Paenarthrobacter nicotinovorans: one gene and its partner. The protein of the gene in region 2 interacts with the protein of the main gene of each other region in a pairwise test. Links are inferred from orthologs where the notes say so. Each region holds a gene or a part of one and is shown on either strand. Other genes may lie near its edges.

Region 1 (15,537 bases), 350 kb from region 2 along the record:
GCCCTGCCCTCCCGTACCCTGCCGCGCCCTGCCCTGCCCTGCCCTGCCCTGCCCTGCCCTCAACCAGCGAACCCTCAGGCGCTGCTTGCCCAGATGAGCGCCCGCAAATAGCCGCGGCGCATCGTCACGAATTTGGCACGGTCGCGCCTTTACCGTGCCAAACCCCTGCCCCGAGCCGGCCGTCGAAAATCCACCGAAGAAAACGCATGTTGACCTCCATCACAAAATCCGCAAGAATCGGTCAGGTCAAAAGATCTTAGTACTAAGACAATTGGTACTGAGTAAATTTGCGTAAAGCAAAACCGTTGAGCCTGCCCAGGCAGTGGACCTCCCCTTTCGCACCATCAATGACGGACGGAACTCGATCATGAACCCCGACAAAACCGGAGCTGCGCCGAGCAATACGATGCGCCCCTCCCCTGCAACACCCGATGAGATTTACGTCGGAGGCACGTGGCGGCAAGGAGCCGGAAAGCTCATCGAGTCAATCGATCCAGCCACGGGCGCGTGCTTCGCAACGTTGCACGGAGCCACGGTCGATGATGTCGATGCCGCCGTCCAGGCAGGCTTGAAAGCGGTCGAGAACAGTGGTTGGGCGCGGATGCTCCCCCACGAACGGGCCTCAGTGCTGCATCGGATCAGTGACGCCATCCTGGGCAATGCGGAAAGAATTGCTGAGCTGCAGACCCTCGACACCGGAAAGACGCTCGCTGAAACCCGAGCCCTCGCCGTCAGCGCCGCGGGCACCTTCCGCTTCACGGCGGCTGCCTTGGAAACGTTGGAGGACGCTCTGACTCCCTCCCGCGGCGACTACCTCTCTGTTTCGATGTACGAGCCCGTGGGCGTGGTGGGTGCCATCACGCCGTGGAACTCGCCGATCGCCAGCGACGCCCAGAAGGTTGCGCCAGCCCTTGCGGCAGGCAACGCCGTGATCATCAAGCCCCCGGTGTGGGCGCCTTGGGTTTCGCTCCTCTTGGCCCGAATTTGTGACGACGCCGGCCTGCCGCCCGGGCTGCTCTCCGTACTGCCGGGACCGGGACGGACGGTGGGTGACGCTCTGGCGCGCCATCCGCAGGTCGGCAAGATCTCGTTCACGGGCGGCACCTCCACCGGACGGACCCTGGGCGCGGTTGCCGCTGAAAAGATCATGCCCATCACGTTGGAGTTGGGCGGCAAGTCGCCCACGATTGTGTTCGCCGATGCCGATCTTGACCAGGCCGTGGCCGGCATCCTGTACGGAATCTTCTCTTCGACCGGCCAGAGTTGCATTGCCGGTTCGAGGGTCTTCATCCAACGTTCGATCTTTGAGGAAGTCCTGAACCGGCTTGTCGATGGGGCCAAACGGCTCCGCGTTGGTCCCGGTTCCGATCCTGCCACGCAAGTGGGCCCCATGGTGACGCACGAGCACAGGGACAGTGTGGCTGCCATGGTGGACGCTGCGTGGCGGGACGGGGCCACTGTGCTGTGTGGTGGCGGGCCTCCGGAAGATGAGGCGCTGCATGCCGGAGCCTACTTCCTGCCAACCATCCTGAGCGGGGTGTCGAATTCGGCCGCCATTTGCCAGGAGGAGATCTTTGGACCGGTGGCAGTGGTCCTGCCTTTCGACGACGAAACCGACCTCGTCCGGGAAGCAAACGACACCGTCTTTGGTCTCGCGTGCGGTGTTTGGACGAGCGATTATCGCCGCGCATGGCGCACAGCCAAAGCCATCCAGGCGGGAACGGTGTGGATCAACACCTACAAGCAGTTCAGCATTTCGACGCCGTTCAGCGGGTCCAAGGAAAGCGGGCTGGGCATCGAAAAGGGCCGCGAAGGCATCCGCTCCTATATGCGGCAAAAGAGCATCTACCTGGACCTGTCCGGAAAGCCCATCGACTGGGCGGCCCAGCAACCCGCCGTCGAACAATAATGAAAGGCACTTCAGTGAGCACCAGCCCTGCACGCCGCACTTTGCGTGTACACCAGAAAAAGTGGGAGGCCGACGGCGTCACCAGCCTCACGTTGACCGACCCGTCAGGAGCCCCTCTTCCCTCGTGGGTTCCCGGGGCACACCTGAGCCTCCGCCTTCCCAATGGACTCACCCGGGAATATTCACTGTGTTCGGATCCGTCGAGTTCAACGTCATGGACGGTGGCCGTGCTCCGCACCCCCGACTCCCGTGGTGGAAGCAAGTTTGTTCACGAGAACCTCCCAGTGGGCTCGTTGCTTGACGTGGAGGGTCCCCGGACGAACTTCTCATTGGAGGAGGCCGGAAGCTACGTACTGGTGGCAGGTGGGGTGGGCATAACGCCAATCATCGCCATGGCCCGCCAGCTGGAAAGTGATGGCGCGGACTGGTCTCTCCTTTACACTGGCCGGTCCAGGGCCACCATGGCGTTCCTGGATGAAATAGCCGGCATGCCGCAGGACCGTGTGACAGTCCATGCGGATGACGAAGCCAATGGCACCTTCGCGGATATTGCCGGTGCGGTAGGTTCCCTCGACGCAAATGCGCTCGTCTACGTGTGTGGTCCGGAACCTCTCATGAAAGCCGTTGAAGCTGCCCTCGAAGACCCCTCCCGGCTCAGGCTGGAGCGGTTCAAGGCCCCGGTCCCTGCTTCCGCGACCGCCGAGGAGAGTACCGGCTTTGATGTCGTGTGCAAGAGCACCGGCCAGCGCATCACTGTCGGCCCCGACATCTCGGTCCTGGATGCCCTCAACCAGGCCGGAGTCGACGTCCCGAGTTCCTGCACGGAAGGAATTTGCGGCACGTGCGAGGTGGGTGTCGTCGAAGGCGACGTCGACCACCGGGATTTCCTCCTGAGCCCAGCCGAACAAGCCGAAAGCAGATCCATGTTCGTCTGTGTTTCCCGTTGCCGCTCACGGGAGCTCGTCCTGGACCTCTGATCCTCAATCCGCCCACCCAACTCAATCCGGAAGGTTGTCCATGACTTTTTTCGCCGCTGAACCCGTATGCAAGCTCCGATCGCTCCGATCGGTTTCCCTCAAGGTCCCCCGGGCCGTCGCAGCCAAGGATTTTTACCATGAAGTCTGGGGCCTCTCCACCGTGGAGGAAGACAGCGACAGGTTCTGGCTGCGGGGAACAGGTTCGGACCACCACATACTTCGCCTGGAACAGGCCGAGCAGAACGGGCTCGGCTCCATCTCGTTCGCCCTCTCCACTCCACGGGACGTGGACGTCGCGGCAGTCAAACTCGCAGCCCTTGGCATTCCGCTGTTCCGGGAGCCCGGTCCCCTGGATGACGCAGCCGGCGGCTACGGGCTGCAATTGGTGGACCCCGAAGGGCGGCTGCTGGAACTGTCCGCGAACGTCCACGCAGTGGTCTCACAGGAACCCGGCGGCAGGCGCGCCCTGCCGCGGAAAATTGCCCACGTTGTCCTGAACACGGTGGACATTGATCGTGCCACCGATTTCTATACGCAAGTGCTTGGCATGCGGATCTCCGACTGGTCGGAGCACCAAATGGCTTTCCTCCGGTGCAATGCCGAGCATCATGTCATCGCCTTCAACCAAGCGCCGTGGTCCTCCGTCAACCACGTTGCCTACGAGATGCAAAGCATCGACCACTTCATGCGCGGGATAGGAAGCCTGAAATCGCACGGTATCGCCCCGCAGTGGGGGCCTGGCCGGCACGGCCCCGGCGACAATACCTTCTCCTACTTCACCGATCCAAACAACCTGGTTTGTGAATACACCTCGGAAGTTGCCCAAGTGAATGAAGACAGTTGGCTCTGCCGCACATGGAGACGAACCCCTGAGCTGTCCGACCAATGGGGAACCGCGGGACCGCCCACGGCAACCGTCCGCAGTGCAATGGCGGGCATTGCCGATCCCGGGTACCGCGACTTGGTACAGCCTGAATCCGGTGACTATTTCCTGAGCATGGAGGCTGTCCATGCCACCCACTGACAAGGCCATGCGTTGGATGTCGTCCGAAGGCATATCCATTGAAATGCGCGGTTCCGGGGTCCCGGTCCTGATGATGCACGGGATCGGCGGCAACGCCAACTCATGCGCCCTCCTGGCGGAACGATTGAGCAACAACGGTTACCGCACCATCTCCTGGGACGCGCCAGGCTACGGTCAATCCACGGACGCGTCCGTCCACGACGACCATGTGGACGTGGCGGCTGCATTGATTACGGAGCTGGGCAGCGGTCCCGTCCACGTCTTTGGCACGTCATGGGGTGGCGTCATCGGCACGCAGATGGCAGCACGGTATCCGGAGCTGGTGCGCTCTTTGGTCCTTGCCAGCAGCACCCGAGGGTCCTGCCTGACGAAGGAATCGGCGGACAGAATGCTCAAACGGATCAATGAACTCCGCGACGTCGGACCTGAAGTTTTTGCCGCCAGGCGCTTCCGCAGATTGGTCTCCCCCGTGACGCCGACGACGGTGGCCGACACCGTGCGCCGCGAGATGGCGGCGGTCCGCCTGCCGGGATACTCGGCAGCGGCGCGGATGATGGCCCGGACCAACAACACAGTTGTCCTGACTGCGCTCAAAGTCCCTTCCTTCGTCGTCGTCGGCCGGGACGACTTCGTCACGGGCGTCGAGGAGTCCCGTTTGGTGTCAAAGCTCATCCCTGGAGCCGGGTTCGAAATCCTTGAGGATGCAGGGCACGCCGCACTGCAGGAGCAGCCCGGGCTGATGGCCGACGCCGTGCTCCGTTTCTGGGCGGGCCAGGCATGAGCCGGCTCGTTGTGGTCAGCGGATCCGGCCGGGGGCTGGGATTCAGCATCGCCGAACGGCTCGCCGTTGGAGGGGACCACGTTGTGCTCGCCGAGAAAAGCCCGCAATTGGCAGAATCGGCCCAGGACACTCTGCGATCGCGGGGCCTCTCGGCAACAGCGATCATCACGGACATCTCCGATGCCTCCTCCGTCTCAGCGCTGGCCACGGCTGTGGAAAGACTGGGGGGCGCTCACGCCCTGGTCAACAATGCGGCGCTTGCCGACGGGGTGGGAGGGGACGCGTTTTGGGAACTCGATGACGACTTCTTCCAACGGGTCATGACCGTCAATGCCTTTGGCACGTGGTTGATGAGCAAGCATTTCTATCCGCAGTTAGCGGTGAAATCCGGCAGTTCCATCGTGAACATTGCCTCGGACGCTGCGCTGTATGGCTCACCCCGGCTTGTGCACTATGTGGGGTCGAAGGGAGCGGTGCTGTCCATGACCCGGACGATGGCCCGCGACGCCGGCCCGGCCGGCGTCAGGATCAATGCCGTGGCTCCCGGGCTGACCCGGGTGGAAGCAACCGAACGGGTCCCGGCTGACCGCTTCCAGCTCTACCAGGACCGCCGGGTCCTGGCCCGGGAGCAGACTCCTGACGATGTGGCCGGCGTGGTGCAGTTCCTGATCTCGGATTCAGCAGCTTTCATTACCGGCCAAAACATCGTTGTTGATGGCGGATTCGTCATGGGTCAGTAGCCAGCGCAGTGAGGACCCCCTTGAACATCAAAAAGAAGGAGAACCGTACGTGGACCTGCAGTTGAAAGATCGGACAGTGGTGGTGACGGGAGCCAGCTCAGGCGTTGGCCTCGCCACCGCACGGCTTCTCCTGGGCGAAGGAGCCCGGGTAGCAGCATGCGCACGGGACGTGGACCGGCTTGAGGAAGCGTTCAGCGAATTCTCTTGGGCCGACCCGGATTCCATCCTTTTGGAATCCTGCGATGTCACGGACCGGAACGCTGCCGATGCCTTCATCACCACCACACTGAAGCGCTTCGGTGGCATCGACGGACTGGTCTGCAACGCAGGACGATCGCTGATGGCAACACTGGAAGACACCACAGACGAGCAATTCCGGGAAGAGTTCGACCTCAAGATTTTCGGGGCGTGGAACATGATCCGCTCCGCGCGCGCGTCGCTTGCCCGCTCGGCGTCCGCCGTCGAGGTAAGCCAACCGCCGTCGTCGACGACCCGCCGGCCGGGCGCGGCGATAGTCAACGTCAACGCCATCCTGGCCCGGCAACCGGAACTTCGCCTTGCGGCGACGTCTGCAGCCCGTGCCGGGCTGCTCAACCTGACGCACTCGATCGCCGAGGACCTGGCATCGGACGGCATCCGCGTGAACTCAGTGATGCTCGGGCTCATCGATACAGGCCAGTGGCGACGGCGCTTCGAAATCGCGATGTCCGACCTCGGATACGCCGACTGGAGTGCCGAAATAGCCAAGGACAGGGGCATCGGACTCGGCCGGTTCGGCACAGCGGAGGAAGTGGCTTTCCACATCGTCACGCTGCTTTCGCCACTGAGCGGCTATACCACCGGAACCACGGTGGAAGTCGGCGGCGGCGTGAACCGGTACGTCTGACAACCACTCAAGCTACGAAAGGGACTCGATGTCACAGAAACAATCAACCAACGGACCCAACGGCGGGGACGTCCTCGTCAGGGTGATGCGCCGTCACGGGATCGACACCGCCTTCGGCGTCATCAGCATCCACAACCTCCCCCTGGTGGAAGCCGTGGACCGTGAACTTACCTTCATCCCCATGCGCCACGAAGCCGCCGCGGTGAATGCAGCCGATGCTTACGCCAGGGCAAGCGGCAAGTTCGGTGTTGCCCTGACCAGCACCGGTACCGGAGCCGGCAATGCGGCCGGCTCCATGGTGGAGGCGTTGACGGCGGGAAGCCGCGTCCTGCACATTACCGGCCAGATCGACAGTGAATTTCTCGGCGGGAACCGCGGGGTTATCCACGAGGTTCCACGCCAACTGCAAATGCTGGACGCCGTCTCCGGATACGCGCGCACCATCTTCAACTGCAAGGACGCTGAAGCCGATCTGGAGGAGGCCATTGCCCACCTGCAGTCGCTGCCGCATTCCCCCTCCAGCATCGAATGGCCCACTGACCTGCAATACCTGGCGCGCCCCGATGAGCAGCGGGCCATCGAGGCCGCTGAGCGGCTTCCCCCCGAGGTGGATGCCGATGCCCTCAACGAGGCAGTCGAATTGTTGGCCGCATCCAAGCGCCCGGTGATCTGGGCAGGTGGCGGGGCTGCCGGAGCAGGCGAAGCGCTGGCCTCCCTCATGGAGCGTCTGGGAGCCGGACTGCTGAGCAGCAACTCCGGGCGGGGCGTTGTTCCCGAAGACCACAATCTGGTCATCGGGAATTTTGCCACTACGCCGGAGGCATCAAGGTTGCTGGCGGAGGCGGATCTGCTGCTCAGCATCGGCACGCACTTCCGATCCAACGAAACCAAGCACTACCACCTGGCGTTGCCCGCGCCCCATATCCAAATAGACATCGACGCCGACGCCATCGGCCGCGTCTATCCCGCCGATGTTGGGCTGCTTGGTGACGCGCGGAGCATCCTGGCCGCCATCAACGGGCAGCTGGGCGCCCGGCGGGGCCCGCTTCAGTCCGACGCCGATCCGGCCGCAGGGTCCTGGCCGAAAAGGGTCCGCCAGGTCCGCTACTCCGTCCGGGAACAGCTCTCCCGTTACATCGGTGGATACGCCGAGGTCTGCGAAAGCATCCGTCAAAGGTTCCACCGCGAATCGGTCATCGCCAGGGACGTGACGATTCCTTCCAGCCAGTGGGGCAATCGGCTGCTTCCGATCTACGCAAGGGAAACCAACGTCTTTCCCGTTGGTGGTGGCATCGGCCAAGGCCTGGCCATGGGCATCGGCGCAGCTTGCGCGCGGCCGGAGGTCCCCACTGCAGTAATGGTGGGCGACGGCGGCCTGGCCGTCCACCTTGGAGAGCTCGCTTCCTTGGCCGGTTCAGGCGCATGGTGTGTGGTGCTGGTGTTCAACGACGGCGGTTACGGTGTGCTCCGAAACCTCCAGGAGGCCAATGGATTTGCGCGGGCGGGAGTGGATCTCAGAACTCCCGACTTCGAGCTGTTGTCGCGTTCGCTCAGCCTGCCGTTTTGGCGCGTAGAGTCACCGGGGACCTTCGACCAAGCCTTGGTTGAGGCATTGGACGTCCGCGGACCGGCCGTCATCGAAGTTGACGTCACAGCGCTGGTCCCCCAGCCGGGACCTTTTGTTCCTCCCGTCCACATCCCGCAGCCCGGGCACGAGGAGGCCTGAATGGAAACTTTGAATTTCAGCGACCCTGGCCTCGGCCGTGTCATGGACACAGATTCCCCGGATGGGCTGTCCATGCCCAAGTACCCCGTTGTCTGCCTGGGAGGTTCCGGCACTACGGACTCTTGGTTCTCTTTCCAGCGTGATGACTTAGGCGCTCGGGTGTGGGCCGAGGAGCAGGCTTCCGCTGCTGCTGGGAGCGCCCAGGGCTGGGCAGAGTCTGCTGCTGTTGCCTTGAAGAAAGCGTGGAAGGGTCCGGTACACATCGTGGCAACCGGCCCGGATGTCCTGGGCGCCGTCATTCTGGGATCAACCCATCCCGGGCTGGTGATGAGCCTCATCCTGGGTGACCCGGAGGTTGACCCCCAGGATCTCAAGCTGGCCGGAGTGATGTCCGAGGTACAAGCTCCCACGCTGGTGATTGCAGCAGCACCAACGCTCGATACGGACATCTCAAAAGCCCAGAGCGTGGCCGGAGGCATCCGGAACGGGGTCTTCGTCATCATCGACCATTGCGGGATCCCCGCTCACCGGAACCGTCCCGGTTCCTTCAATGAGTGGGCCACATCGTTCATCAAGATCGCAGAAGGCCTGCACGCCTTCGCCCGACCCGAAAAGGATGGAAATGCCTGAACTGTATCTGGATCCAGCCCAGTCGCGCCTGGGGAAACCCCTTGGTCCCTACGAGAAGAAGCTGTCAGGAGCGTTGGCAGAGATCTTTGGCGGGGGGACGCATGACTTGGAAGGAGTCATTGCGGGACTCAACACCCTCGGCTTGCACGCACCGAACGGCGAGCCCTGGAACGAAGAAAGCTTCCGTGCCGAAATGCGACGACTAGGAGAATAGCCCATGACCATCACAACAGCTCCGGCCTCCGGACAAGCAGGCGCCCCGGTATCACGACCAGTCGGAAAGAAGAAGTACGCAGTGGGCGTACGCCATCACATGGACGCCGCCGAATTGGCCGCCAGTGGCCTTCGCGACCGCTGGTACCCCATCATCCCCTCGCGGTTCGTCGGTGCGGGAGCCATGGTCAAGGTCAAAAGGCTGAACATCGACTGGCTGCTGTTCCGTGACGCCCGGGGACAGGTCCGCATGCTCGAGGACCGGTGCCCTCACCGTAGTGCACCGTTGTCTGTTGGCCAGCACCTGGGAGACAGGATTGCGTGCAAGTACCACGGCGTCCAAGTGGATGGGACCGGAAAAGTGGTCTCCGTTCCAGGGATGCCCGGCTGTGCCTTGGAAGGCAAGACTGCCACGGTGTCGCTTTCCGTTGTTGAAGCAGCAGACACGATCTTTGCGTTCATGCCGCTCACGGAGGATTCCGAGGTACCGGAATTCAAGGTCCCGGACCGGCTGGCTGATCCCGCCGTCGCCTGGTTTTCCAACTATGCCGAGTGGAGGGGTCCTTGGCGCTTCTACATGGACAACGTCCTGGACCCCATGCATGGCGCCTTCCTGCACCGTGAATCACATTCAATGTCCGGCGGCGATACCAGTGCGCGGTTCCGGATCCGTGAGACGGAACGGGGATTCTTCTTCGAGAAAACAGATCAGCGCGGCGTCAATTTCGACTGGGTTGAGTTCTGCCGCGAGGGCATGGACTACGTTGACCTGGAAATTCCGTACGCCCGATCGGCGGGACCAGGCGGCGTTTTCGGAATCGTGGGAATGTCGACGCCGATCGACCAGGAGACGTCCGCCGTCTTCCACTGGCGTACCCGGCGTGTATCCGGCTGGGAACGGGATGTGTGGAGGTTCATGTACAAGGCAACCCTGGAGGAAAAACACTGGGTGGTCCTGGAACAGGACCGCGAGGTTCTTGAGGCCCTGGCAGCTGACGCAGACAGGGAAGAAAATCTATACCAGCACGATCTCGGCGTAGCGAGGATCCGCAGAATCCATCAGGCCGATGCACGCGAGCAAGCCGCCAAACTGGAAGCCCTGTAGCTTCAGGACCCGGTTGTCGCTTGAGGTATCGCGGTCACACACAAGTACGCCCGGAGCCTGCCAGTAGGCTCCGGGCGTACTTGGTTGCCGACTCGTACTACCGGGTTACCCCGTGCATTTCGGAGGACGGCGGGTAGAAAGGAATCTCCGGCTTCCTGGAGCCGATAATGACGCAGATCAATGCGTCTTCGTCGCTGACCGTCCGAAGGCTCCTGGGTACACCGGCAGGTACACGGATCAAATCGCGGTAACCCAGAACCCGGCTCGCCTTCTTGGTCCCGTCTTCGACATCGTGAACGCTGAATTCAACCTGTCCCTCAAGAACGAAGAACACTTCTTCCACGTCGGGATGAGTATGTTCCGGACCTACGCATCCCGCCGGGAGAACCATGTTGGAGAAGGTGAAATGCTCCGCTTGGAGGACATTGGTATCACCGGAATGGTCCCCCGTGGCGCCTGAACCGATGTAACGGACCTGACCACGACGGAACTTGGCGCCGGCCTTCGTTTGGAACTTCAGGGTGTCGAAATCGACCTGCCGCGTGTCCCTTGAAGCGATGGACGAATCAATCATCGCTTCAAGTTCGGGCGTGGTCTCCGTTGCTGCAACAGCTTCACTCATGATGGACCTCTCTCGTTGCTACTGCCTTGTTGCGGACGTCTTCGATGACGCCGCCTTCAACTATCTCCTTGGATCTAGTTATCTCAACTCTAAGATAACCAGATCTGAGTGACAAGCAGGACAAACCCAATGGACTCACGCACCAATCTTCCTCGTACTGAGAAAGTCAGTGCTAAGTTATTTATGAAAAGGGCAACCACGATGAGAATGGACCACCATGGGTAAGCAACCGGACACCAGCGACACAGTGGACAGCATCCTCGAGGATTGGGCCCGGGAGAAGCCCGGACTGGACGCCGGTACCATCGGCGTCTTCGGGCGCTTGGCCCAGATCATCATCAAACAGCGCGTCATTGAAAACTCAGTTTTCGAAAAATACGGACTCACGCTGGCCTCCTTTGACGTGCTGGCAAACCTGCGCCGCTCCGGTGAACCACACCGGAAGACAGCCGGCGAGCTGGCAAGTTCGTCAATGCTTACCACTGGCGGGATCACGTTCAGGCTGGACCGCATGGAGGAACAAAACCTCATCGAGCGGGTGCGCACGCGTACCGACCGACGCGTCGTCTACGCGCAATTGACCCCGCACGGCAAAGACGTCATCGACTCCATTTTCGAGGAGCACCTCGCCACACAGCGCCAGATGCTGGCCGGGCTGAACGCCAAGGAAATCACCCAGCTCAGCGGGCTCCTCAGGAAGGTGTCCGCTTCCATCGACCAATTCGAGGACGGACAGTCAGTACCCACCGCTGACGCCGGAAAGTGAAACAGGAATGACGTCCCACCGCATAGGAATCATCGGCTACGGAGCCATCGGCGCGCGCGTCGCCGAGGACATCTCCCTGGGCAAGGTGGTGGGCGCAGAACTAGCCGGCATCATCAGCCGCACCGACAACGGAACCGGGCGTCCCGCCGTCGAACGCCCCTTCCCTTCGCTGACCTTGGAAGCGGCCCTGGAGTGCTGCGAGCTGATCGTGGAATGCGCGGGGCAGTCCGCCGTGACTGAATACGCTGAAAAGATCCTGGGCGCGGGCGTGGATTTCCTGATCACCTCCATCGGCGCCCTTGCCGACCAGGGGCTGGCAGCACGCTTGAACGCGTGCGGTCCCGGGAGGTTGTTCATGACGTCGGGCGCTGTGGGCGGGCTCGACCTCCTTGAAGCCGGCGCAAGGGAAGCCGCCTACGATTCCGTGGTGGTCTCCACCACTAAACTTCCTGAAACGCTGGTCCAACCTTGGATGGAACAGGAGCAAGCCGATGGGATCCGAGCGACCACAGAACCGCTGGAGGTCTTCCTCGGCTCAGCCCAGGAAGCGGCACGGCTGTTTCCGCGCTCACTCAACGTCGCAGCGGCCGTGGCTGAGGCCGTCGGGGATTGGGACGGCGTGCAGGTGCGGCTGACGGCCGACCCGAAGGCCTCACTGACCAGCCACGTCATTGAAGCCTCGGGCCCCTCCGGCGAATACCGCTTCGAGATCCGCAACAACCCCAGTCCGCAGAACCCGAGGACCAGCGGGATAGTCCCCTTTGCCGTCCTCCGGTCCTTGGAAGCGGCGATCGGCGAACGCGGAGGGCTGGTCTAGCTAAGCCTGCTCCAGCTGCATTGATCCGGGGATCAGCGGTCCTCCGCCGGCCGCGGCCGCCACACGACAACTGCCTGGGAACGACCACGTGGCCTCTGCCCGCGGGCAAGGCTGACGACGTCGCCGGCAGCTCCCGCCGCGAAGATGCGCGCATCCATCGGCGTGCGGCGCCGTGACAGTTCCTCGGTCAGTTCAGCCACCCGGTACTGCAGCGCGGCCACCTGGTTCTCAAGGTCAAGGATGCGCTTGATGCCCTCGAGGGAGACGCCGGACTGCGAAAGGCGCTGGACCTCCCGCAGTTTATTGACGTCGTTCTGGGAGTAGCGGCGGGACTTGCCGGGGGCGCGGCTGGGCGAGACGATGCCCAGACGGTCGTACTGGCGCAACGTCTGCGGATGCATGTCAGCGAGCTCCGCAGCGACGGAGATGACAAAGATCGGCTGGTTGACGTCGATTGCCATGACCTGCCTCCTTACAACCGGGCCTTCGCGGCCAGGTCGCGACGCGGGTTCGCGTCAGTGGTGGCAGCAGCGAACGCCTTGACAGCTTCCTCCGCTTCTTTGTTCAGGTTTTGGGGAACCGCGACGTCGATGGTCACCAGGAGATCGCCGGTCGCCTTGGACGTCTTCACGCCACGGCCCTTGACCCTCAAGGTACGGCCAGAGGGTGTGCCCGCCGGTACACGCAACTTGACGGTGTCGCCGTCGAGCGTTGGAACCTCAATGGTGGCGCCGAGCGCCGCTTCCGCGAACGTGACAGGCACGTGGATGCGGATGTTGTCGCCGTCGCGCTGGAAGAAATCGTGGGGCTTCACGCTCACGGTGATGATGAGATCACCGTTGCCGGCAGGGCCGACATTGCCCTTGCCACGCTGACGGACCTTCTGCCCGTCCTTGATCCCGGCTGGAATCTTGACGTCGATCACGTTGCCGTTGCTTTCGCGCAGGCTCACCGTGGTGCCTTTGATGGAGCCGGCGAAGGAAATGGTGGTGGTCGCCGTGCGGTCCGAACCTTTCTGCGGAGCCCGCTGGAAACCGGTCTGGCCGGCACCGCCGAATCCGCCGCCGAACAAGTCGGCAAACTCCGGAGGGATGCCTCCGCCCGCAGGCTGACGGGCGCCTGGTCCGCCGCCGAACAGGCCGCCAAAGAGGTCCTCGAACCCACCGTTGGCACCCGCACCGCCACGCCCGGCTCCCGGAGCAAACCGGGCCCCGCCACCCATGGCACGGATGGCGTCATACTGCTGCCGGTCCTCAGGACTCGACAACACCGAGTAAGCCTCGGAAATGTCCTTGAACTTCTTCTCCGCAGCAGCATCCCCGGAATTCGTATCCGGATGGTACTGCCGGGCTAGCTTGCGGTAAGCCTTCTTGATATCCGCGTCGGACGCGTCCTTGGCGATACCAAGGATCGCGTAAAAATCCTTTTCAACCCAGTCCTGGCTGGCCAAGAGCGTTTCCTTTCAAATCTGTCGTTACGTTGCGCTACGCGGAATATGGGCCCCCGCCCCTACGCGTGGCGGCTCAGTCCTAACGGACTTGAGCCGCCACGCTCCGGCAGGCCCGATGCCACTCCCGGGGCCCATATTCCACTTCGCGCTGCGGTCAACTCACCTTAAGCCGGAACCGCGACAATCACTTGGGCTGCACGCAGGACACGCTCGCCTGAGCGGTATCCGGAGCGCAGCACCTGGCTGACGGTGTCAACCTGGATGTCCTCGCCGGGCTGCTGGATGAGTGCTTCGTGGATGGTGGGGTCGAATTCGACACCCGTGTCCGCGATGCGTTCCAGTCCGTACGTCTTCAGTGCGTTCTCCAGCTTGGTGGCGATCGCGGCGAAGGGGCCGTCCTCGAGGTCACCGTGCTGGCGTGCGGCGTCGACGTCGTCCAGCACCGGGAGCAGGGAGTTCAGGACGCCGATGACGGCCATCTCCCCTGCTACGGCGCGGTCGCGTTCGACGCGCTTGCGGTAGTTGACGTACTCAGCCTGGAGGCGAAGGAGATCGTTGCGGAGCTCCGCTGCCTGGGCTTCAGCTGCGGCACCGGAGGCTACCGACTCTTCAGCCGGCACCTCTACCCCGTTGAGGATTTCCTCAGCCTGGGAGAGCGCATCGCCGTCCGAGGGAGCGGCGTTGCCTTCGCTGTGAGCCGTGGCTTCGCCTTCAGGGTGGCGGGCTGCCCCGGTTTCCGGGTCAACCTTGCGGTTGTCCCGAATAACCGGCTTGCGCGGCTCGTTGCCTTCTGAGTGCTCTGCTTCGTTGCCGTGATGAGGCATGGCTACTTCTTCGCTTCGTCTTCGTCGATGATTTCGGCGTCAACGATGTCTTCGTCGTTGGCGGCCTTGTCAGCGGCAGGTGCGCCTTCAGCGCCGGCTCCCGGAGCATCAGCTGCGGCGGCCTGCGAGTAGATGGCTTCGCCGAGCTTGGTCTGGGAGGCCTGGAGCTTCTCGAACGCGGTCTTGACGGCGGCGTCGTCGGTGCCTTCCAGTGCGGACTTGAGGGCGTCGACGTCGGCCTTGACCTCGGTCTTGACCTCTTCCGGCAGCTTGTCGTCGTTGTCGGCGATCAGCTTGTCCACCGAGTAGGCGAGCTGCTCTGCGGAGTTACGGGTGTCCGTAGCTTCGCGGCGTGCCTTGTCCTCTGCAGCGTGCTCTTCGGCTTCACGGACCATGCGGTCGATGTCGTCCTTGGAGAGCGCGGTGCCACCGGTGATGGTCATGGACTGTTCCTTGCCCGTGCCCTTGTCCTTGGCGGAGACGTGGACGATGCCGTTGGCGTCGATGTCGAAGGTGACCTCGACCTGCGGGACGCCACGCGGTGCCGGAGCGATGCCGGTCAGTTCGAACGTGCCCAGCGGCTTGTTGTCGCGGGTGAATTCACGCTCGCCCTGGAAGACCTGGATGGCCACGGACGGCTGGTTGTCGTCAGCGGTGGTGAAGGTCTCGGAACGCTTGGTGGGGATGGCCGTGTTGCGCTCGATGAGGTGCGTCATGACACCACCCTTGGTTTCGATGCCGAGGGACAGCGGGGTGACGTCGATGAGGAGGACGTCCTTGCGCTCGCCCTTCAGGACACCGGCCTGCAGTGCGGCACCAACGGCCACGACTTCGTCCGGGTTGACGCCCTTGTTGGGCTCCTTGCCGCCGGCGAGTTCCTTGACGAGCTCGGAGACAGCAGGCATACGGGTGGAGCCACCGACGAGGACGATGTGGTCGATGTCGGAAACCTTGATGCCGGCTTCGGCGATGACGTCGTGGAACGGCTTCTTGGTGCGGTCCAGCAGGTCCTTGGTGAGGTCCTGGAACTTGGCACGGGTCAGCTGCTCGTCCAGGTGGACCGGGCC
Region 2 (15,493 bases):
ATAGACGAAGACAACAAGAACGACGACGACGCCTATAACGCGGAGCATGCATCAAGTCTAGTGCCCGGAAGCCGTTCGCTGGACGCCCTCTTTGGGCCGTGACCAGAGTGCAACCATTCGGGCGGCTAAACTTGGATGGTGGCTTTCCTGAAGTATTCCCTCATCCGCCTGGCGCTGTTCGTGCCGTTGTTCATCATCTTCGCCCTTTTGCAGGTGGGTCTGCTGCCTGCGGCCATCTTCGCAGGGCTCATGGCCTTCGCCATCAGCTACCTGTTCTTCCAGAAGCAGCGCGACGAAGCCACGGCGGCGATGCGCGAGCGTTTCTCCGGGCGCGCCAAGCCCATCCGCACCGCCGGCGAGGTTGAAGACGCCGAAGCTGAGGACAGCCTGGTGGAGAAGAACCCGGACATTGCCGTCAATAACGACAAGCGCCCCGGCGCGGCCTAAGAATTGAAACAGCGAACGCCCCTCAGCACATTGCCGGGGGCGTTCGCTTTTTGTGGAGCCTAGAAGCCGCGGCTCAGAATGAGCCCGAGCGAGAACAACAGGCTGTAGCCGAGGTTGATCAGGCCGGTCTGCTTGAGCACCGGGATGAGGCTCTTGCGCTTCTTGCCGTTGACCATCAGCCATGCAGGCATGAGGCAGGCGGGGATCAGCAGGAGCACGATCAACATCCAGGGCTTCGTGGGCGCCAGGACGATCACCAGCAGGATGGACACGGCCAGCATCAGCACGTAGCTTTCGCGGGCATGACGGTCACCCAGGCGGACTGCCAAGGTCCGCTTCCCGGCCGCGGTATCCGTGGGGATGTCCCGTACGTTGTTGGCCATGAGCAAGGCGCAGGCGATGAGGCCGGTACCTATTGCGCCGATGACTGCGGCCAGGCTCACCTGGCCGGCCTGCGTGTAGGTGGTACCCAGGGTGGCCACCAGTCCGAAGAACACAAACACGAATACATCACCCAGGCCCATGTAGCCGTAGGGGTTCTTGCCGCCCGTGTAACCCCACGCTGCCAGGACGCAACCGATGCCCACCAGGATGAGCCACCACGTTTGGGTAATGATCACCAGGATGAGGCCGCACAGCATGGCAGCGCCGAAAAGGGCGAAGGCCGCCCACTTCACCTGTTCCGGCTTCGCTGCGCCGGAACCCACCAAGCGCAGCGGGCCGACCCGGTCCTCATCGGTTCCGCGGATGCCGTCGGAGTAGTCGTTGGCGTAGTTGACGCCGATCTGCAGCAGAAGCGCGACAAGCGCCGCGAGGATCGCGTTCGGCAGCCGGAAAGCATGGAGCTCGTACGCCGCTGCCGAACCGATCAGGACCGGCGCTATTGCCGCGGGCAGGGTGCGGAGCCGGGCTCCTTGGATCCATTGTGCAGCTGTCGCCACGTGTAGTACCTCGTGTGTTTCGCGTTTGATCTCAGTTGGGGGGAAGAACTTGTCTATTGTCCCTGATGCAGATTGGAAAGCTGTTCAATCATGGCCAGCCTGTCCGGTTTTCCGTTCGGCAGCATCAGCAATTCCTTGTCGGCCAACACTGTTTTCGGGGCCAGGACGCCCAGGGCGGCTTCCCGCCGGGCCGTGAAACCCTTGATTCCGTCAGGGCTGGGATCCTCGACGGCCACGTAGGCCGCAACAGCCTGGCCCCATTCCCGCGAGGGGACGCCTGCGACGAAAGCCGCGGTGACGCCGTCGAGCTCTTCCAGCTTGCTCTGGATATACGTGGCGGAGGCCTTGACGCCCCCGGTGATGATGACGTCGTCGGCGCGTCCCAGCACGGTGAGTTTGCCTTCCGGGGACAGTTCACCAAGGTCGCCGGTGACGTACCAGCGCGTACCGTCCTCTTCGAAGAACGCAGCCTTTGACGCGCGGGCAGCATCCAGGTAACCCGCGGCCACCGTGTCGCCGCCCAGCAGGACCCGGCCTTCCAGGTCGCCGTCGCCGATCCGGATTTCGACGCCGTCCAGCGGCTCGCCGTCGTACACGCACCCGCCGCACGTTTCGGCGGAACCGTAGGTGGTGACCACCTTCAGGCCCGCGGCCTGGGCGGCTGCCAGGAGGTCGGGCGACGCCGGTGCGCCGCCCAGCAGGATGGCGTTGAAGCGGCGCAGTACGGCGAGGGTTTCGGGCGCGGTGGAGTCCAGGAGCCGTTGCAGCTGCGTCGGCACCAGGGAGGTGAACCGGATCTTGTCCGTCAGTTCCTCGGCTGCGGCGGTGAAGGCCTCCGGAGTGAAGCCGTTGGTCTGGTCCATCACCCACGGCCGGGTTCCCGCATAAAGGGAGCGGACCAGCACCTGCACGCCGGCCACGTACTGCAGGGGCAGCGCGAGCAGCCACTGGCCTTCGCCGCGCAGTGCCATGGCGGTCGCCACCGACGACGCCGCGAGGGCATCGACGGTCAGGACAGTTGCCTTGGGTGTTCCCGTGGAACCGGAGGTGCGGACCACCACTGCGGCATCCTCGACGCCGGTCTCCACCGGCACCGCCCGGGGTTCGCCGTTTTCATCCAAGACGATTTCGACGGCGGGACCCTCACCGTGGAGGGCAGCCATCAGGGCTTTGAGGACAGGATCGACGTTCACGGAGGAGTCCTAGAAGTAGTAGGGGAAGCTGGACCAGTCGGGATCCCGCTTTTGGAGGAACGCTTCCTTGCCTTCCACAGCCTCGTCCGTCATGTACGCCAGGCGGGTGGCTTCGCCCGCGAAGACCTGCTGCCCGGCCAGTCCGTCGTCGGCCAGGTTGAACGCGAATTTGAGCATGCGGATGGCCTGCGGGGATTGCCGGGCGATGTCGGCGGCGTACTCGAGGGCGACTTCTTCGAGGCGTTCGTGGTCCACGGCCTCGTTGACGGCACCCATCCGGACCATGTCCTCGGCGGAGTATTCGCGGGCGAGGAAGAAGATTTCCCGCGCGGCTTTCTGCCCGATCTGGCGCGCCAGCAGCGCAGAGCCGTATCCGGCGTCGAAACTTCCTACCGTGGCGTCCGTCTGCTTGAACTTGCCGTGTTGGCGGGAGGCGATGGTGAGGTCGCTGACCACGTGCAGGGAGTGCCCGCCGCCGGCCGCCCAGCCGTTGACGACGGCGATGACCACCTTGGGCATGGTCCGCATGAGCCGCTGGACTTCCAGGATGTGGAGGCGGCCTGCACGGGCGGGGTCTATAAATTCAGCAGAGTCTCCTGGGGCGTCTTCTACTGCGTACCTGTATCCGTCGCGGCCACGGATCCGCTGGTCGCCACCGGAACAGAACGAATGTCCGCCGTCCTTTTCGGACGGCCCGTTGCCGGTGAGCAGCACGGTGGCGACGTCCGGAGTCATCCGGGCGTGGTCCATGGCCCGGTAGAGCTCATCGACGGTGCCGGGACGGAAGGCGTTGCGGACCTCGGGACGGTTGAACGCGATACGGACTGTGGGGAGATCCTTGACCGTGCCGTCCGCGGACCGTTCGACCTGCCGGTGGTAAGTCATGTCCTTGAAGTCGTCGAAACCCGAAACCGTGCGCCAGCGCGAGGGGTCAAAGATGTCGGAAACCTTGGCAGGGAGATCGTTGTTCACAGTCCGAGTCTAGTAATGGCCTTAGCTGATGCAGAACTCGTTGCCTTCGGGGTCGGCCATGGTGTGCCATTCCTGGGGTCCCTGGCGGGCGGTCCAGAGGTGTTTGGCGCCGCGGGCTTCCAGCTCCTTGCGCACGACGTCCTTGTCCCGGCCGTCCAGGCGGACGTCCCAGTGCACCCGGTTCTTGACGGTCTTGGGGTTGGGATCGGTCTGGAAGAGGATACGGCGGCCTGTTTTGGGATCGGTGTCTTCGGCGGGCACGATCGCACAGCCTTCGGCCCAGACGAGTTTGCCGTTGTGGGTGATGGTCTGGTCTTCGGTGGCGAATCCCTGCTCGATCATGGACCGGATGAACGCCTCGTCCTGGGGTTCCACGGTCCATTCGAGGGTCTCGGCCCACCAATCGGCGAGTTCGTGGGGCTTCCTGCAGTCGACGGCTACCTGGATGTTGAGTGTCATGCCCACCAAGCTATTCCGACGGCGGGTGGCTGGGTAGCGCAATGCGGTCAACTTCCGTCCGGGTTACCCGAGCGGGGGACAGTGCGCGTAGAGATTTGCTGTCCCTTAGTTGGACAGGAGCTCGGGCGGGACCGCGTAGATCAGCACGACGGCCATGAGGTTCTTGGCCGCGTGCACGAAGTAGGAAAACATCAGGTTCTTGCCTGTCCAGACATAGACGGCCACCAGCACCGCGGCCATTCCCAGATAGGGCGCCAAGGCTGAAAGCACCAGTCCTTCGCGGCCCACCACATGGATGGACGCGAAAACCACCACGGAGATCACGCAGCAGATCCAGATGTTCACATGCTGCGACAACTTGCCGATCAGGAGATGGCGGAATAGGTACTCCTCAACAAACGGCCCCAGAACCACCAGCAGGGGCACCATCAACCAGGCCGGAACGTGCTGCAGCAATCCCTGGATACCCAGTTGGTTCTCGGAGCTTTGGGCAGTCCCGAACGCGGCGACGAGCAGAGCCGTCAGGATAAGCATCACCACGATCGCGAGGGGAATCATGCCCAAGGTGAACCACGGACGCGTCCCCAGGATCTTCAGGTCACGTCCCGCCACACGCCAGGCTGACGCCGCGGCAAATATTCCGACGCCGGCATAGAAGACCGCGTTGACGGCATAGGACGCTGTGGCCGGGTCGGGAAACAGCTGAAGCATCAGCCGTTCGACTGCTTCCCCGCTGACCGTGAAGTAGACGGTGAACCCGAGATAGACGGCTACGGCCAAGGCATCCAGGGCAGTGAATCTGTACAAAGATGCCTTGGTATGAAGAGTGCCCATGGTTCCAGCCTAGCTTTGCTGCCTGATGCTCCGGATCAGGCCAGGCCGGATATCAGGACTGCCCTGTGAGGGTGAGCGTGATGAGGACACAGTTCAAACCGACGATCAGCACGGCACTTGTCCAACCCGCGATCTTCAGCGGCATGCCGTCGGTGTGGAGGCCCATGACATCCTTCTTGCCGGTGAGCCGGATCAGGGGAATCAAAGCGAAAGGAATACCGAAGCTGAGCAACACCTGGCTCAGCACCAGGGCGAGTGTCGGCTCAATGCCGGCCCCCAGCACGATCAGGGCGGGGATCAGGGTGATGACGCGGCGGGTGAGCAGGGGAATGCGGACTTTGAGGAGACCGCCCATGATGGTCGCGCCGGCATAGCAACCAACCGATGTGGACGCCAGTCCGGATGCCAGCAGGCCGATGGCAAAGATCACGCCGATGGCCGGGCCCAGGGCGGACGTCACCGCGGCGTGGGCGCCGGCGATGGTGTCCGTGCCTTCTATGCCGCGCAGGCTGGAGGCGGCAAGAAGGAGCATGGAGATGTTGACGACCCCGGCCAGGAGCAGGGCGCCGACGACGTCCGTGCGGGTGGCGCGGATCAGCTTTGTCCGGATGGCGGGGTCCGGGGAGAAGCCGTGCCGGTCGCGGGCAAGGGCCGAGTGGAGGTAGATCGCGTGGGGCATCACGGTGGCGCCCAGCATGCTCGCTGCCAGAAGGATGGTGTCCGTACCTTCAAAACGCGGAACCAGCCCGCCAAGGGCGCTCCCTGCATCCGGGGGATTGACGAACAGCCCGGACACGAAGCCCACGGCGATGATCCCCAGGAGAACCAGGATGGCGTACTCGAAGGAGCGCTGGCCCCGCCGCGACTGCAAGGCCAAAAGCAGCATGGAGGCGATGCCGACGATCACGCCACCGGCAAGCAGCGGAATTCCGAACAGCAGGTTCAAGGCCACGGCTCCACCGATGACTTCCGCCATATCCGTGGCTCCGGCAACAACTTCAGCTTGCAGCCAATAGAGGCGCCGGCGCTTGTTGCCGAGCCGCTTGCCAAGAATCTCAGGGAGGCTCATTCCTGTGGCGAGGCCGAGTTTGGCTGACTGGTACTGGACCAGGACTGCCATGGCGTTCGCTACAACCAGGACCCAGACCAGCAGGTAGCCGTAGTTGGCACCGGCCGTGAGGTTGGCTGCGACGTTTCCCGGATCCACGTAGGCGATCGCAGCAACGAAGGCAGGTCCCAGGAGCAGGAGCCGGGACCATACTTTGCCGGGGGTGGCACGTGTTTCCAGGGTGGGTGCAGCCATTGGGGTTCCTCATCGTTGGGGGTACTCACTACGAGGATAGCGAAATTTAGGCATACCGAAAAGTTTTATTTAGGCAATCCATTGGAGAACCGAAATCCGGGGTCGGAGATGGCCCATCCAGCGGATAAATATGGGCCATATCCGACCCCGCGTGGCTTCCGGAGAAAGGGGTGCTGTTGCCTGCGTCACGGGCATTCCGGTTAATCCCGTAAGATAGACGGGTTGCGCGAAGCTTCGGCGTTCTGCGTTCTTTGTCACACTTCGGGATCCTCAAAGCGGGAAAGCTCGAATTATGTGTGCCAAAGCCGCCCGTGTCCCGGCACTGGGCGAAACCCCTACAGCAATACCCCAACCCACAAGGAACAGCTGTGCCGCAAAGTACTCCCACAGATCTCCAGAGCCCCAAGGCCTCATCCACAGCCGCAGGCTCTACCCTCAGCGCCGAGGGATACAAAAAGACCCTGAGCCGCCGCCACGTCACCATGATCGCCATGGGTGGCGCCATCGGCGTCGGCCTCTTCATGGGTGCCGGTGGCCGCCTGGCCTCCACGGGCCCGGCCCTCATCTTCTCCTACGCCATCGCCGGCGTCATCGCCTACCTGCTGATGCGCGCACTCGGTGAGCTCATCATGTACCGCCAGACGTCGGGCTCCTTCGTGAGCTACGCCGGCGAAATGTTCGGCAAGAAGGGCGCCTTCCTCTCCGGTTGGATGTACTTCATCAACTGGGCCATGACGGGCATTGCCGAACTCATCGCGATCGGACTGTACTTCCAGTTCTTCTTCCCCAACGTTCCTATTGAACTGTCCGCCATTGCCGCATTGGTGCTGTTGGTGGCTGTGAACCTGTTCAGCGTCAAGGCGTTCGGCGAGTTCGAATTCTGGGCATCCTGCCTCAAGGTCGCAGCAATCGTGATCTTCCTGGCCGTTGGCACGTTCATGGTTGTCACCAACGCCAAGGTGGGCGAGGGCCATGCGTCTGTTGCCAACCTCTTCCACGAAGACGGCGGCATGTTCCCCAAGGGCGGCCTGGTGATGATCCTGGTCCTCAACGCCGTGATCTTCGCTTACAACGCCATTGAACTCGTCGGCATCACCGCAGGTGAGATGGAGAACCCGGAACGCGAAGTTCCCAAGGCGATCCGCGCCGTCGTATTCCGCATCGTTGTCTTCTACGTCGGTTCGGTGACGCTGCTTGCCATGCTGCTGCCGTCCGACCAGTACGTCGCCGGCACCTCGCCGTTCGTTACCGTGTTCGGCCAGATGGGACTTGGCTGGATGGGCGATGTCATGAACATGATCGTCATCACCGCCGCGCTGTCCTCCTGCAACTCCGGTCTCTACTCGATCGGCCGTATCTTCCGCACCATGGCCAACAATGGCCACGCCCCGCAGTGGCTCACCAAGATGTCCACCCGCCATGTGCCGTACGCGGCCATCCTCGCGATCGGCGGCGTGTACCTCGTTGGCATCCTGCTCAACATCTGGCTGGGTGGCTCGCACGCCTTCGACCTCGCACTGAACACGGCCTCCATCGGCGTGATCTTCACGTGGGGTTCCATCTTCGCCAGCCAGATCGCGCTTCGTAAGAAGCATGGCAAGGTCTCCAGCCTCCCCATGCCCGGTTCGCCGTGGACCAGCTGGCTGGGTTTGGTCGCCCTGCTTGCCATCACTGTGCTGATCGGTTTCGACACCATGACCGACAAGGCAACAGGCGAGGTCTTCCTGCTGGGCCTGTGGACCCTTGCCACCATTCCGTTCTTCGCCCTGGTGCTGTGGATCGGCTGGCAGAAGGTCAAGAACAACCAGCCGAAGAGCGAGCTTTTCAGCTGACGCTTATGAGCTGACAGAGGCTCGACGACGGGCGCCCCCTCCAGTGATTGGTTCACCGGAAGGGGCGCCCGCCGTCGTTTCGGCCCGCTTTTGCCCGAATCAGCTTTTGCCCGGGTCAGCTTTTGCCCGGGTCAGCCTGCCAGGTGCTTCGCGAAATGCTTTTCGATGCGCCGCCATGCTTCCGGGGCGGAGGCTGGATCGGGTTTGATGCCCATGACCCGCGTCAGGGGGCGGAGCAGCTTCGGTCCTACCGGGGCGTCGTTCATGAAGGCGTGGCCCGCCGTCGGAAATTCCTTGACGTCATGCTCAATGCCGAGGCTGTTGAGGGCCTGATCCAGCTTGGCGGCAGCTCCGGGCAGGGTGCGGTCCTTGCCGCCGTAATTGGCAACCACCGGACACGCGCCTTGGAGGGCGTTATGCAGGTCCCGCGGGAGTTGGCCGTAGTTCACGGCCGCGGCGTCAAAACCATCGTTTGCGGCGAGTAACGCGAAAGCGCCGCCCATGCAGAAGCCGATGACGCCCACCTTGCCGGTGCACCTGTCATCGTTGCGCAACCACTCTTTGGCGGTGGCCACATCGGTGAAAGCCCGGCCCTCGCCCGAGAGCATAGAGCGCATGGTGGCGACGAGGCAGCGCCTTGCACCGCCGTCGCTGTACAGATCCACCGCGAGCGTCAGGTAGCCCGCCGTCGCCAGCCGGTCAGCCTGGCGACGCATCACATCATCCAATCCAAAGGCTTCGTGGATCATCACCACCCCGGGAAACGGACCCTCGCCCGGGGGCTCGGCCAGGTATCCCTTGAGGGACACTGAGCCTCCCGCTGCTTTGCTCTGTCCGCTCAAATCGATGGTGACCATGGGGTGGCCTTTCGGTGTGGTTTCCAGCGCCGGCGGTGGTTTGGCAGGGTTGCTGACCCCCGGGGACGGTTTTGTCGGCGCCCGGGGATAGGCTCGAAGCATGGAACCAGCCACCACTTTGACGCAGCATATCAACGCCGGACCGGAGCGGGCCCGGGCCGGCTTGCCGGATCTTCCGCCGGACACCGGGACCACCGCTCCAGCGGCGATTGCAAGAAAAGCGGAGGCGCTCTGATGGCGGCTGCGAAGGTGGCGGCCCCCAAGATCTCCCCGGTGCGGTTGGATGAACTGCGCGACGACGACGCCCCGGAGTTCCAGCGCGGCGAACGGTACGACGGCGTCCGGCTCACCCGGGTCTCGGCGGACGGGGAGGAACTGAGCGGCGCGGATTTCATTGAGTGTGAATTCAACGGTGTGTCCTTCAACGAGGCACAACTGCGGGGAGCGACGTTCCGTGAGTGCATCCTGGCTGAGCCGTACGCGCCCGTGTTCATGGCTGCGCGTACGTCCTGGCAGGATGTCGAGATCACCAATCCCCGATGGGGTTCGGCCGAACTTTATGAGGGCAACTGGCGCTCGGTCCGAATCGACGGCGGCAAGCTGGACTACGTGAATCTCCGTGGTTCCAAGCTCATGGATGTCCAGATCTCCGATTGCATCATCAACGAACTCGATCTCGGTGGATGCACGGGAACGCGGGTGGCGTTGAAGAACTGCACCATCGGAACCCTTGATGTGACGGGCGCCAAGCTCAAGGACGTGGATCTGCGGACATCGGAGTTTCGGGGAATCAATGGTTTGGCCGGGCTGGCGGGGGCGGTTATCGACGATTACCAGTTGAGCTTGATGGCGCCGTTGTTGGCCGGTCATCTCGGAATCCGGGTGGTCTGAGCGGGGTGGGATGCGGTCCGGCGGGCAGCTTCATCTGTTGACCCTCCCGCTGGGCCGTGTAATCTTTATAGAACGAACGGTCGGTATATTATTCGAGGCCGGTCCCTTTCACTTTCGCGAAGGATGTTCTCATGGTCGAGGCTTTTCTTGTTGGCGGCGCACGGACGCCTGTGGGTCGCTATGGTGGGGCGCTGTCCTCAGTCCGACCCGATGATCTCGCCGCATTGGTGGTCCGGGAAGCTGTGGCGCGTGCCGGCGTCGACCCTGACTCGATTGATGAGGTGATCCTCGGCAACGCCAACGGCGCCGGGGAGGAAAACCGCAATGTTGCCCGAATGGCAACCCTCCTTGCCGGGCTTCCCCTCCACATCCCGGGCATTACGGTCAACCGGCTCTGCGCTTCCGGATTGAGCGCCATCATCATGGCCAGTCAGATGATCAAATCCGGTGCCGCGGACATCGTGGTTGCCGGCGGCGTCGAGTCCATGAGCCGTGCGCCGTGGGTCCAGGAGAAGCCGACCACGGCCTTCGCCAAGCCTGGCCAGATTTTTGATACCTCCATCGGCTGGCGCTTCGCCAACCCGCTCTTCACCAAGGGCGAGCTGTCGCGCGACGGCAAGATGACCTACTCAATGCCGGAAACTGCCGAGGAAGTCGGCCGTGTGGACAATATCTCCCGCGAAGACGCCGACGCGTTTGCCGTTCGGTCGCACGAGCGTGCGCTGGCAGCCATCGCCGGCGGACGGTTCAAAGATGAGATCGTTCCCGTCACCGTGAAAACGCGGAAGTCCGAGACCGTGGTGGACACGGACGAAGGCCCCCGGGAAGGAACCACCATGGACGTCCTTGCCGGATTGCGCCCCGTGGTTCCCGGTGGATCCGTGGTCACCGCCGGGAACTCCTCCTCCCTCAACGACGGCGCTTCGGCCATCATCGTCGCCTCCGAAGCCGCCATCAAGAAGTTCGGCCTCACACCACGCGCCCGCATCATCGACGGCGCCTCAGCCGGCTGCGAGCCCGAGATCATGGGCATCGGTCCCGTCCCTGCCACCCAAAAGGTGCTGGCCCGCACCGGGCTCAGCGTCGACCAGCTCGGTGCCGTGGAACTCAACGAGGCTTTCGCCACCCAGTCCCTCGCCAGCATGCGTCGCCTTGGACTTGACCCTGAAATCGTCAACAACGACGGCGGTGCCATCAGTTTGGGACACCCCCTCGGTTCCAGCGGCTCAAGGATCGCCATCACACTGCTGGGCCGGATGGAACGCGAATTGGCCTCGGCGACGGGACCGAAACTCGGCCTGGCCACCATGTGCATCGGCGTGGGCCAAGGCACGGCAATGCTGCTGGAAGGCGTGTAATGGCACTGAATCCTGAAGACTTCACTACGCTCCTGCTCGAAGAACGCGACGACCGCCTGACCGTTCTGCTGAACCGCCCCGAGGTCCGCAACGCGATCGACCAGAAAATGGTGGACGAGCTTCATGCCGTGTGTGCCGAGCTGGAGCGGAACCCCAGAATACTGATCATTGCCGGTACCGACGGCGTGTTCGCCTCCGGTGCCGATATCGGCCAGTTGCGTGAGCGGCGCCGGGACGACGCTTTGCAGGGCATCAACTCCACGATCTTTGTCCGCATCGCCAAGCTGCCCATGCCCGTCATCGCGGCGTTGGATGGTTACTGCCTGGGCGGCGGCGCTGAGTTGGCTTACGCTGCCGATTTCCGGATCGGCACCCCGAGCGTGCGCATCGGCAACCCGGAAACCGGATTGGGCATCATGGCCGCTGCCGGCGCCACCTGGCGTCTCAAGGAACTCGTCGGGGAACCGAAAGCCAAGGAGATCCTCCTGGCCGGGGCGGTACTGCGGGCTGAAGAGGCGCTGCGGATCAACCTCATTACCGGGATCTACGAAGCTCCCGAGCTGATGGATGCGGCCCATGCCCTGGCAGACCGGATCGCCCGCCAGGATCCGATGGCCGTGCGCATCACCAAATCGGTGTTCCACGCGCCGGCGGAGGCCCATCCCGTGATCGACACCCTCGCCCAGGGGATCCTCTTTGAGTCCCAGGCGAAGTTCGACCGCATGCAGGCATTCCTCGACAAGAAGTCGGCCAAAGCTTCGCAAGACTCCGACGCTTCCACGCAGGACAGGACGCAGAAATGACCACAGTATCCGCAATCCCGCACGTCGTAGGTGTCCTCGGCGGAGGCCGGATGGGCGCCGGCATCGCGCACGCCTTCCTCACCAAAGGTGCCACGGTCATTGTGGTGGAACGCGACCATGAGGCTGCAGCCGGTGCGCACTCCCGGGTAGCCGACGCCGTGGCCAAATCCGCAGCGCGTGGCACCCTCACTGAAACAACCGACGAGGCAATGTCGCGCTTCAGTACCTCCACGGACTACGAATCCTTCGTCCACTGCGGCCTGGTGGTGGAAGCCGTCCCAGAGGACTACGACCTCAAGGTCACGGCGCTCAAGGCCGTGGAGGACCACCTGTCTGCCGATGCTTTCCTGGCCTCCAACACGTCGTCGCTGTCTGTCACAGGACTCGCCAACGAACTTCGCCGGCCTGCAAACTTCGTCGGGCTGCACTTCTTCAACCCTGTTCCCGCATCCACCCTCATCGAGGTGGTGCTGGCCAAGGAGACGTCTCCCGAACTCGCTGAAGCGGCAAAAAGCTGGACGGAGGCACTCGGCAAGACTGCCGTCGTCGTCAATGACGCTCCGGGCTTTGCATCCTCACGGCTGGGGGTGGCCATAGCCCTGGAAGCGATGCGCATGGTGGAAGAGGGCGTGGCGTCCGCGGAGGACATCGATGCCGCGATGGTTCTCGGCTACAAGCACCCCACGGGCCCGCTGAAGACTACGGACATTGTCGGGTTGGACGTGCGGCTTGGCATTGCCGAGTACCTGCAGTCCACGCTGGGAGACCGTTTTGCTCCGCCACAGATCCTGCGGGACAAAGTGGCGCGGGGAGAGCTGGGCCGTAAAACGGGCAAGGGCTTCTTCGACTGGAACGACTAAGCGCTGGGTCCGGTTAGGCTATCCGGGTGACTTTCATTGAACCCATTACCCTGACCGGCAAGTTCGTGACACTTGAGCCGTTGAGCCAGGAACACCACGATGGCCTGGTGGATGCGGCCCGCGACGGAGATCTGTGGAAGCTTTGGTACACCTCCGTTCCGACGCCGGAGGGCATGGCTGCGGACATCGAGCGTCGCCTTTCCTTGCAGGAGGCCGGCTCCATGCTGCCGTTCGCCACGCGCTCCAAAGCCACGGGCAAACTGATCGGCATGACCACTTACATGAACATCGACGCCGCGACCCCTCGCGTGGAGATCGGTTCCACCTGGAACGCGGCGTCGGCGCACGGTACAGGAACCAACCCGGATTCCAAGCTGCTGCTGCTGCGGCACGCCTTTGAGACCCTGGGCTGCCCGGCCGTGGAATTCCGCACGCACTGGCTGAACCACCAGTCCCGTGAAGCCATTGCCCGGCTCGGCGCCAAGCAGGACGGGGTTCTCCGGAACCACTCCCGCACCAAGGACGGCGTGCTTCGCGACACAGTGGTGTTCTCCATCCTTGAGCACGAGTGGCCGGCTGTGCGTAACGGTCTCGAGTACCGGCTGGCCAAGTACGGCGCCGAGGGGTGAGCTTTCGGCGGTAAGCGCCCGCGGTTGGTCCCGAGAGCTCACCCCTCGGCGCGCAGTTAGTCCCGAGAGCTCACCCCTCGGCGCGCAGGCGGTCCCTTCCGGCCCGTCGATGTGCTTAGCTGGCTGCTATGGACGGGACTTCTTCAACGCACCAAAGTGTCCACTGGGATGGCGCTGTCAACGCCTGGAAGATCGCCGGCGACGTGTACCGGATGGGTCGCCACGAATGGGTCACCGGGGACGGTTGGCAGCAAATGTACGACGACGGCGTCCGCACCGTGATCGATCTCCGCGCCTCGCGCGAGCGGCGGCAACGCGACACGGATCCTGAGGTGCCGGACGATGTGAAGGCGCGCATCGACGTCGTCCATTGCCCCACGGAAGACCCGGACCACAGCCAATTCAGTGAGCTGTTCGGCCCGTACCTGAGGGATCCAGCCCAGTACGGCGACTATCTGCAGCTGTTCGGGGAGAAGGTCGCCGCCGTCTTCAAAGCCATCGCTGCCTCACCGGGCAAAGTGGTGGTGCACTGTTCTGCCGGGAGGGACCGGAGCGGAATGATCGCCCTGATGCTGCAGCGGCTCGCGGGGATGGACGATCAGGAAATCCTTGCCGGGTATGAGCTTGCTGCCCGCGGGATCAATGAGCGGCACCGGACCCATGGGGCGCCCCACGCACATGATCCGTATCTTCCCGACGAGCAGCTCGAGGCCATGTTGGCTGAACGCCTGGCGGCTTTGCGGAGCTTCCTGGCTTCGCTTGATGTTGCCGGATTCCTCACGGACAACGGGCTTTCTCCGGAGGAGCTGGGCACGGTCCGGGCCAAGGTGGGAGCCGGGGCGGGCTTCTCCGCTTGAAAAACAACTGCTGTACTCGCCGGGGGATTCATGTACCCTGTATATATTACCGAACGGCCGGTCAGTAATGTTGGCTTCAGTCATCTGACCGTGCCGATTTCCTGTGCCTTGGAAGGACCCGTCGACGATGACCACTACCGCAGTCGCCCCGGAAACCACAGCCGTTGCCACCGTCCCCAGCTACGTCCAGGATGCCTGGTGGACCCCGGCCCCCGATGCCAAGAAGGTTCCTGTTCGCGACGCCAGCACCGGAGAAATCCTGGCGAACGTGAGCACCGACGGCCTGGACCTGGCCGCCGTCGTGCATTTCGCGCGGACCACCGGCCAGGCCGAACTCGGGAAGCTGACGTTCCACCAGCGCGCCCTCAAGCTCAAAGAGCTTGCCATGTACCTCAACGGGCGCCGTGAAGAGCTGTACGCGTCGTCCTCGCAGAGCGGCGCCACCAAGATCGACAACATGATCGACATCGACGGCGGCATCGGCGTCCTCTTCACCTTCGGTTCCAAGGGCCGCCGCGAACTCCCGAACTCGCAGGTCATTGTCGACGGCCCCATGGAGGTGCTCTCCAAGGACGGCTCGTTTGCCGGTGAGCACATCTACACCCGCATTCCGGGCGTCGCAGTTCAGATCAACGCCTTCAACTTCCCCGTCTGGGGCATGCTGGAAAAGTTCGCCCCGGCGTTCCTGGCCGGCGTTCCCACCATCGTGAAGCCCGCCACGCCCACCGGCTATGTGGCCGCTGACGCCGTCAAGGCAATCGTCGAGTCCGGCATCCTCCCGGCCGGTTCCCTGCAGCTGATCTCCGGGTCTGCCCGGACCATCCTGGACGAACTCGACTACCGCGACCTCGTTTCCTTCACGGGCTCGGCATCCACCGCCAACTCCCTCAAATCCCATCGGAACGTGGTGCAGGGCGGGGTCCGCTTCACCTCCGAGACCGACTCGCTCAACGCAGCAATCCTTGGCCCCGACGCCGTTCCCGGGACCCCTGAATTCGATGCCTTCGTCAAAGCCGTCGTCACCGAGATGACCGTCAAGGCCGGCCAGAAGTGCACTGCCATCCGCCGCATCATCGTTCCCCAGGAGTTGACCGCTGACGTCGCGGCCGCCGTCGGAGCCCGCATCAACGAACGAGTCGTACTCGGCGACCCGCGCGCCGAGGGCGTCACCATGGGCGCCCTGGCTTCCCTCGAACAGCTCGCCGACGTCCGCGCGGCCGTGCAGTCAATGCTCGACGCCGGAGGTGAACTTGCGTA

What was found.
Region 1: the proteins of JMY29_RS15610 (region 2) and JMY29_RS17245 interact in binary tests that used the Escherichia coli proteins (3 or more experiments, as listed by UniProt). The link is inferred for Paenarthrobacter nicotinovorans from one-to-one orthologs.

What each region holds. Positions count from the first base shown.
Region 1 is NZ_CP089293.1:3,700,072-3,715,608, forward strand. The notes cover bases 12,641-15,537. They hold JMY29_RS17245 (nucleotide exchange factor GrpE), read right to left. Parts: upstream 14,471-15,537; coding sequence 13,811-14,470; downstream 12,641-13,810. Other genes in these bases: JMY29_RS17235 (heat shock protein transcriptional repressor HspR), read right to left, coding at 12,641-12,657; JMY29_RS17240 (DnaJ C-terminal domain-containing protein), read right to left, coding at 12,669-13,646; dnaK (molecular chaperone DnaK), read right to left, coding at 14,473-15,537. Also shown: JMY29_RS17170 (aldehyde dehydrogenase), read left to right, coding at 368-1,909; JMY29_RS17175 (PDR/VanB family oxidoreductase), read left to right, coding at 1,924-2,886; JMY29_RS17180 (VOC family protein), read left to right, coding at 2,927-3,910; JMY29_RS17185 (alpha/beta fold hydrolase), read left to right, coding at 3,897-4,691; JMY29_RS17190 (SDR family oxidoreductase), read left to right, coding at 4,688-5,431; JMY29_RS17195 (SDR family oxidoreductase), read left to right, coding at 5,481-6,317; JMY29_RS17200 (thiamine pyrophosphate-binding protein), read left to right, coding at 6,346-8,043; JMY29_RS17205 (alpha/beta hydrolase), read left to right, coding at 8,044-8,673; JMY29_RS17210 (recombinase-like helix-turn-helix domain-containing protein), read left to right, coding at 8,666-8,887; JMY29_RS17215 (Rieske 2Fe-2S domain-containing protein), read left to right, coding at 8,891-9,991; JMY29_RS17220 (cupin domain-containing protein), read right to left, coding at 10,089-10,613; JMY29_RS17225 (MarR family winged helix-turn-helix transcriptional regulator), read left to right, coding at 10,831-11,379; JMY29_RS17230 (aspartate dehydrogenase domain-containing protein), read left to right, coding at 11,387-12,196; more of JMY29_RS17235, read right to left, coding at 12,229-12,640. UniProt on the Escherichia coli protein: Participates actively in the response to hyperosmotic and heat shock by preventing the aggregation of stress-denatured proteins, in association with DnaK and GrpE. It is the nucleotide exchange factor for DnaK and may function as a thermosensor.
Region 2 is NZ_CP089293.1:3,358,402-3,373,894, reverse strand. What follows is about bases 4,025-6,877. They hold JMY29_RS15610 (Nramp family divalent metal transporter), read right to left. Parts: upstream 6,150-6,877; coding sequence 4,899-6,149; downstream 4,025-4,898. Other genes in these bases: JMY29_RS15605 (amino acid permease), read left to right, coding at 6,518-6,877; JMY29_RS15615 (CPBP family intramembrane glutamic endopeptidase), read right to left, coding at 4,118-4,846. Outside these bases: JMY29_RS15645 (PLD nuclease N-terminal domain-containing protein), read right to left, coding at 1-48; JMY29_RS15640 (DUF4229 domain-containing protein), read left to right, coding at 136-447; JMY29_RS15635 (1,4-dihydroxy-2-naphthoate polyprenyltransferase), read right to left, coding at 507-1,388; JMY29_RS15630 (AMP-binding protein), read right to left, coding at 1,442-2,581; JMY29_RS15625 (1,4-dihydroxy-2-naphthoyl-CoA synthase), read right to left, coding at 2,591-3,553; JMY29_RS15620 (VOC family protein), read right to left, coding at 3,575-4,012; more of JMY29_RS15605, read left to right, coding at 6,878-7,981; JMY29_RS15600 (dienelactone hydrolase family protein), read right to left, coding at 8,113-8,838; JMY29_RS20895 (hypothetical protein), read left to right, coding at 8,939-9,073; JMY29_RS15595 (pentapeptide repeat-containing protein), read left to right, coding at 9,073-9,729; JMY29_RS15590 (thiolase family protein), read left to right, coding at 9,861-11,087; JMY29_RS15585 (enoyl-CoA hydratase/isomerase family protein), read left to right, coding at 11,087-11,890; JMY29_RS15580 (3-hydroxyacyl-CoA dehydrogenase family protein), read left to right, coding at 11,887-12,750; JMY29_RS15575 (GNAT family N-acetyltransferase), read left to right, coding at 12,777-13,379; JMY29_RS15570 (tyrosine-protein phosphatase), read left to right, coding at 13,508-14,236; phenylacetic acid degradation bifunctional protein PaaZ, read left to right, coding at 14,364-15,493. UniProt on the Escherichia coli protein: H(+)-stimulated, divalent metal cation uptake system. Involved in manganese and iron uptake. Can also transport cadmium, cobalt, zinc and to a lesser extent nickel and copper. Involved in response to reactive oxygen.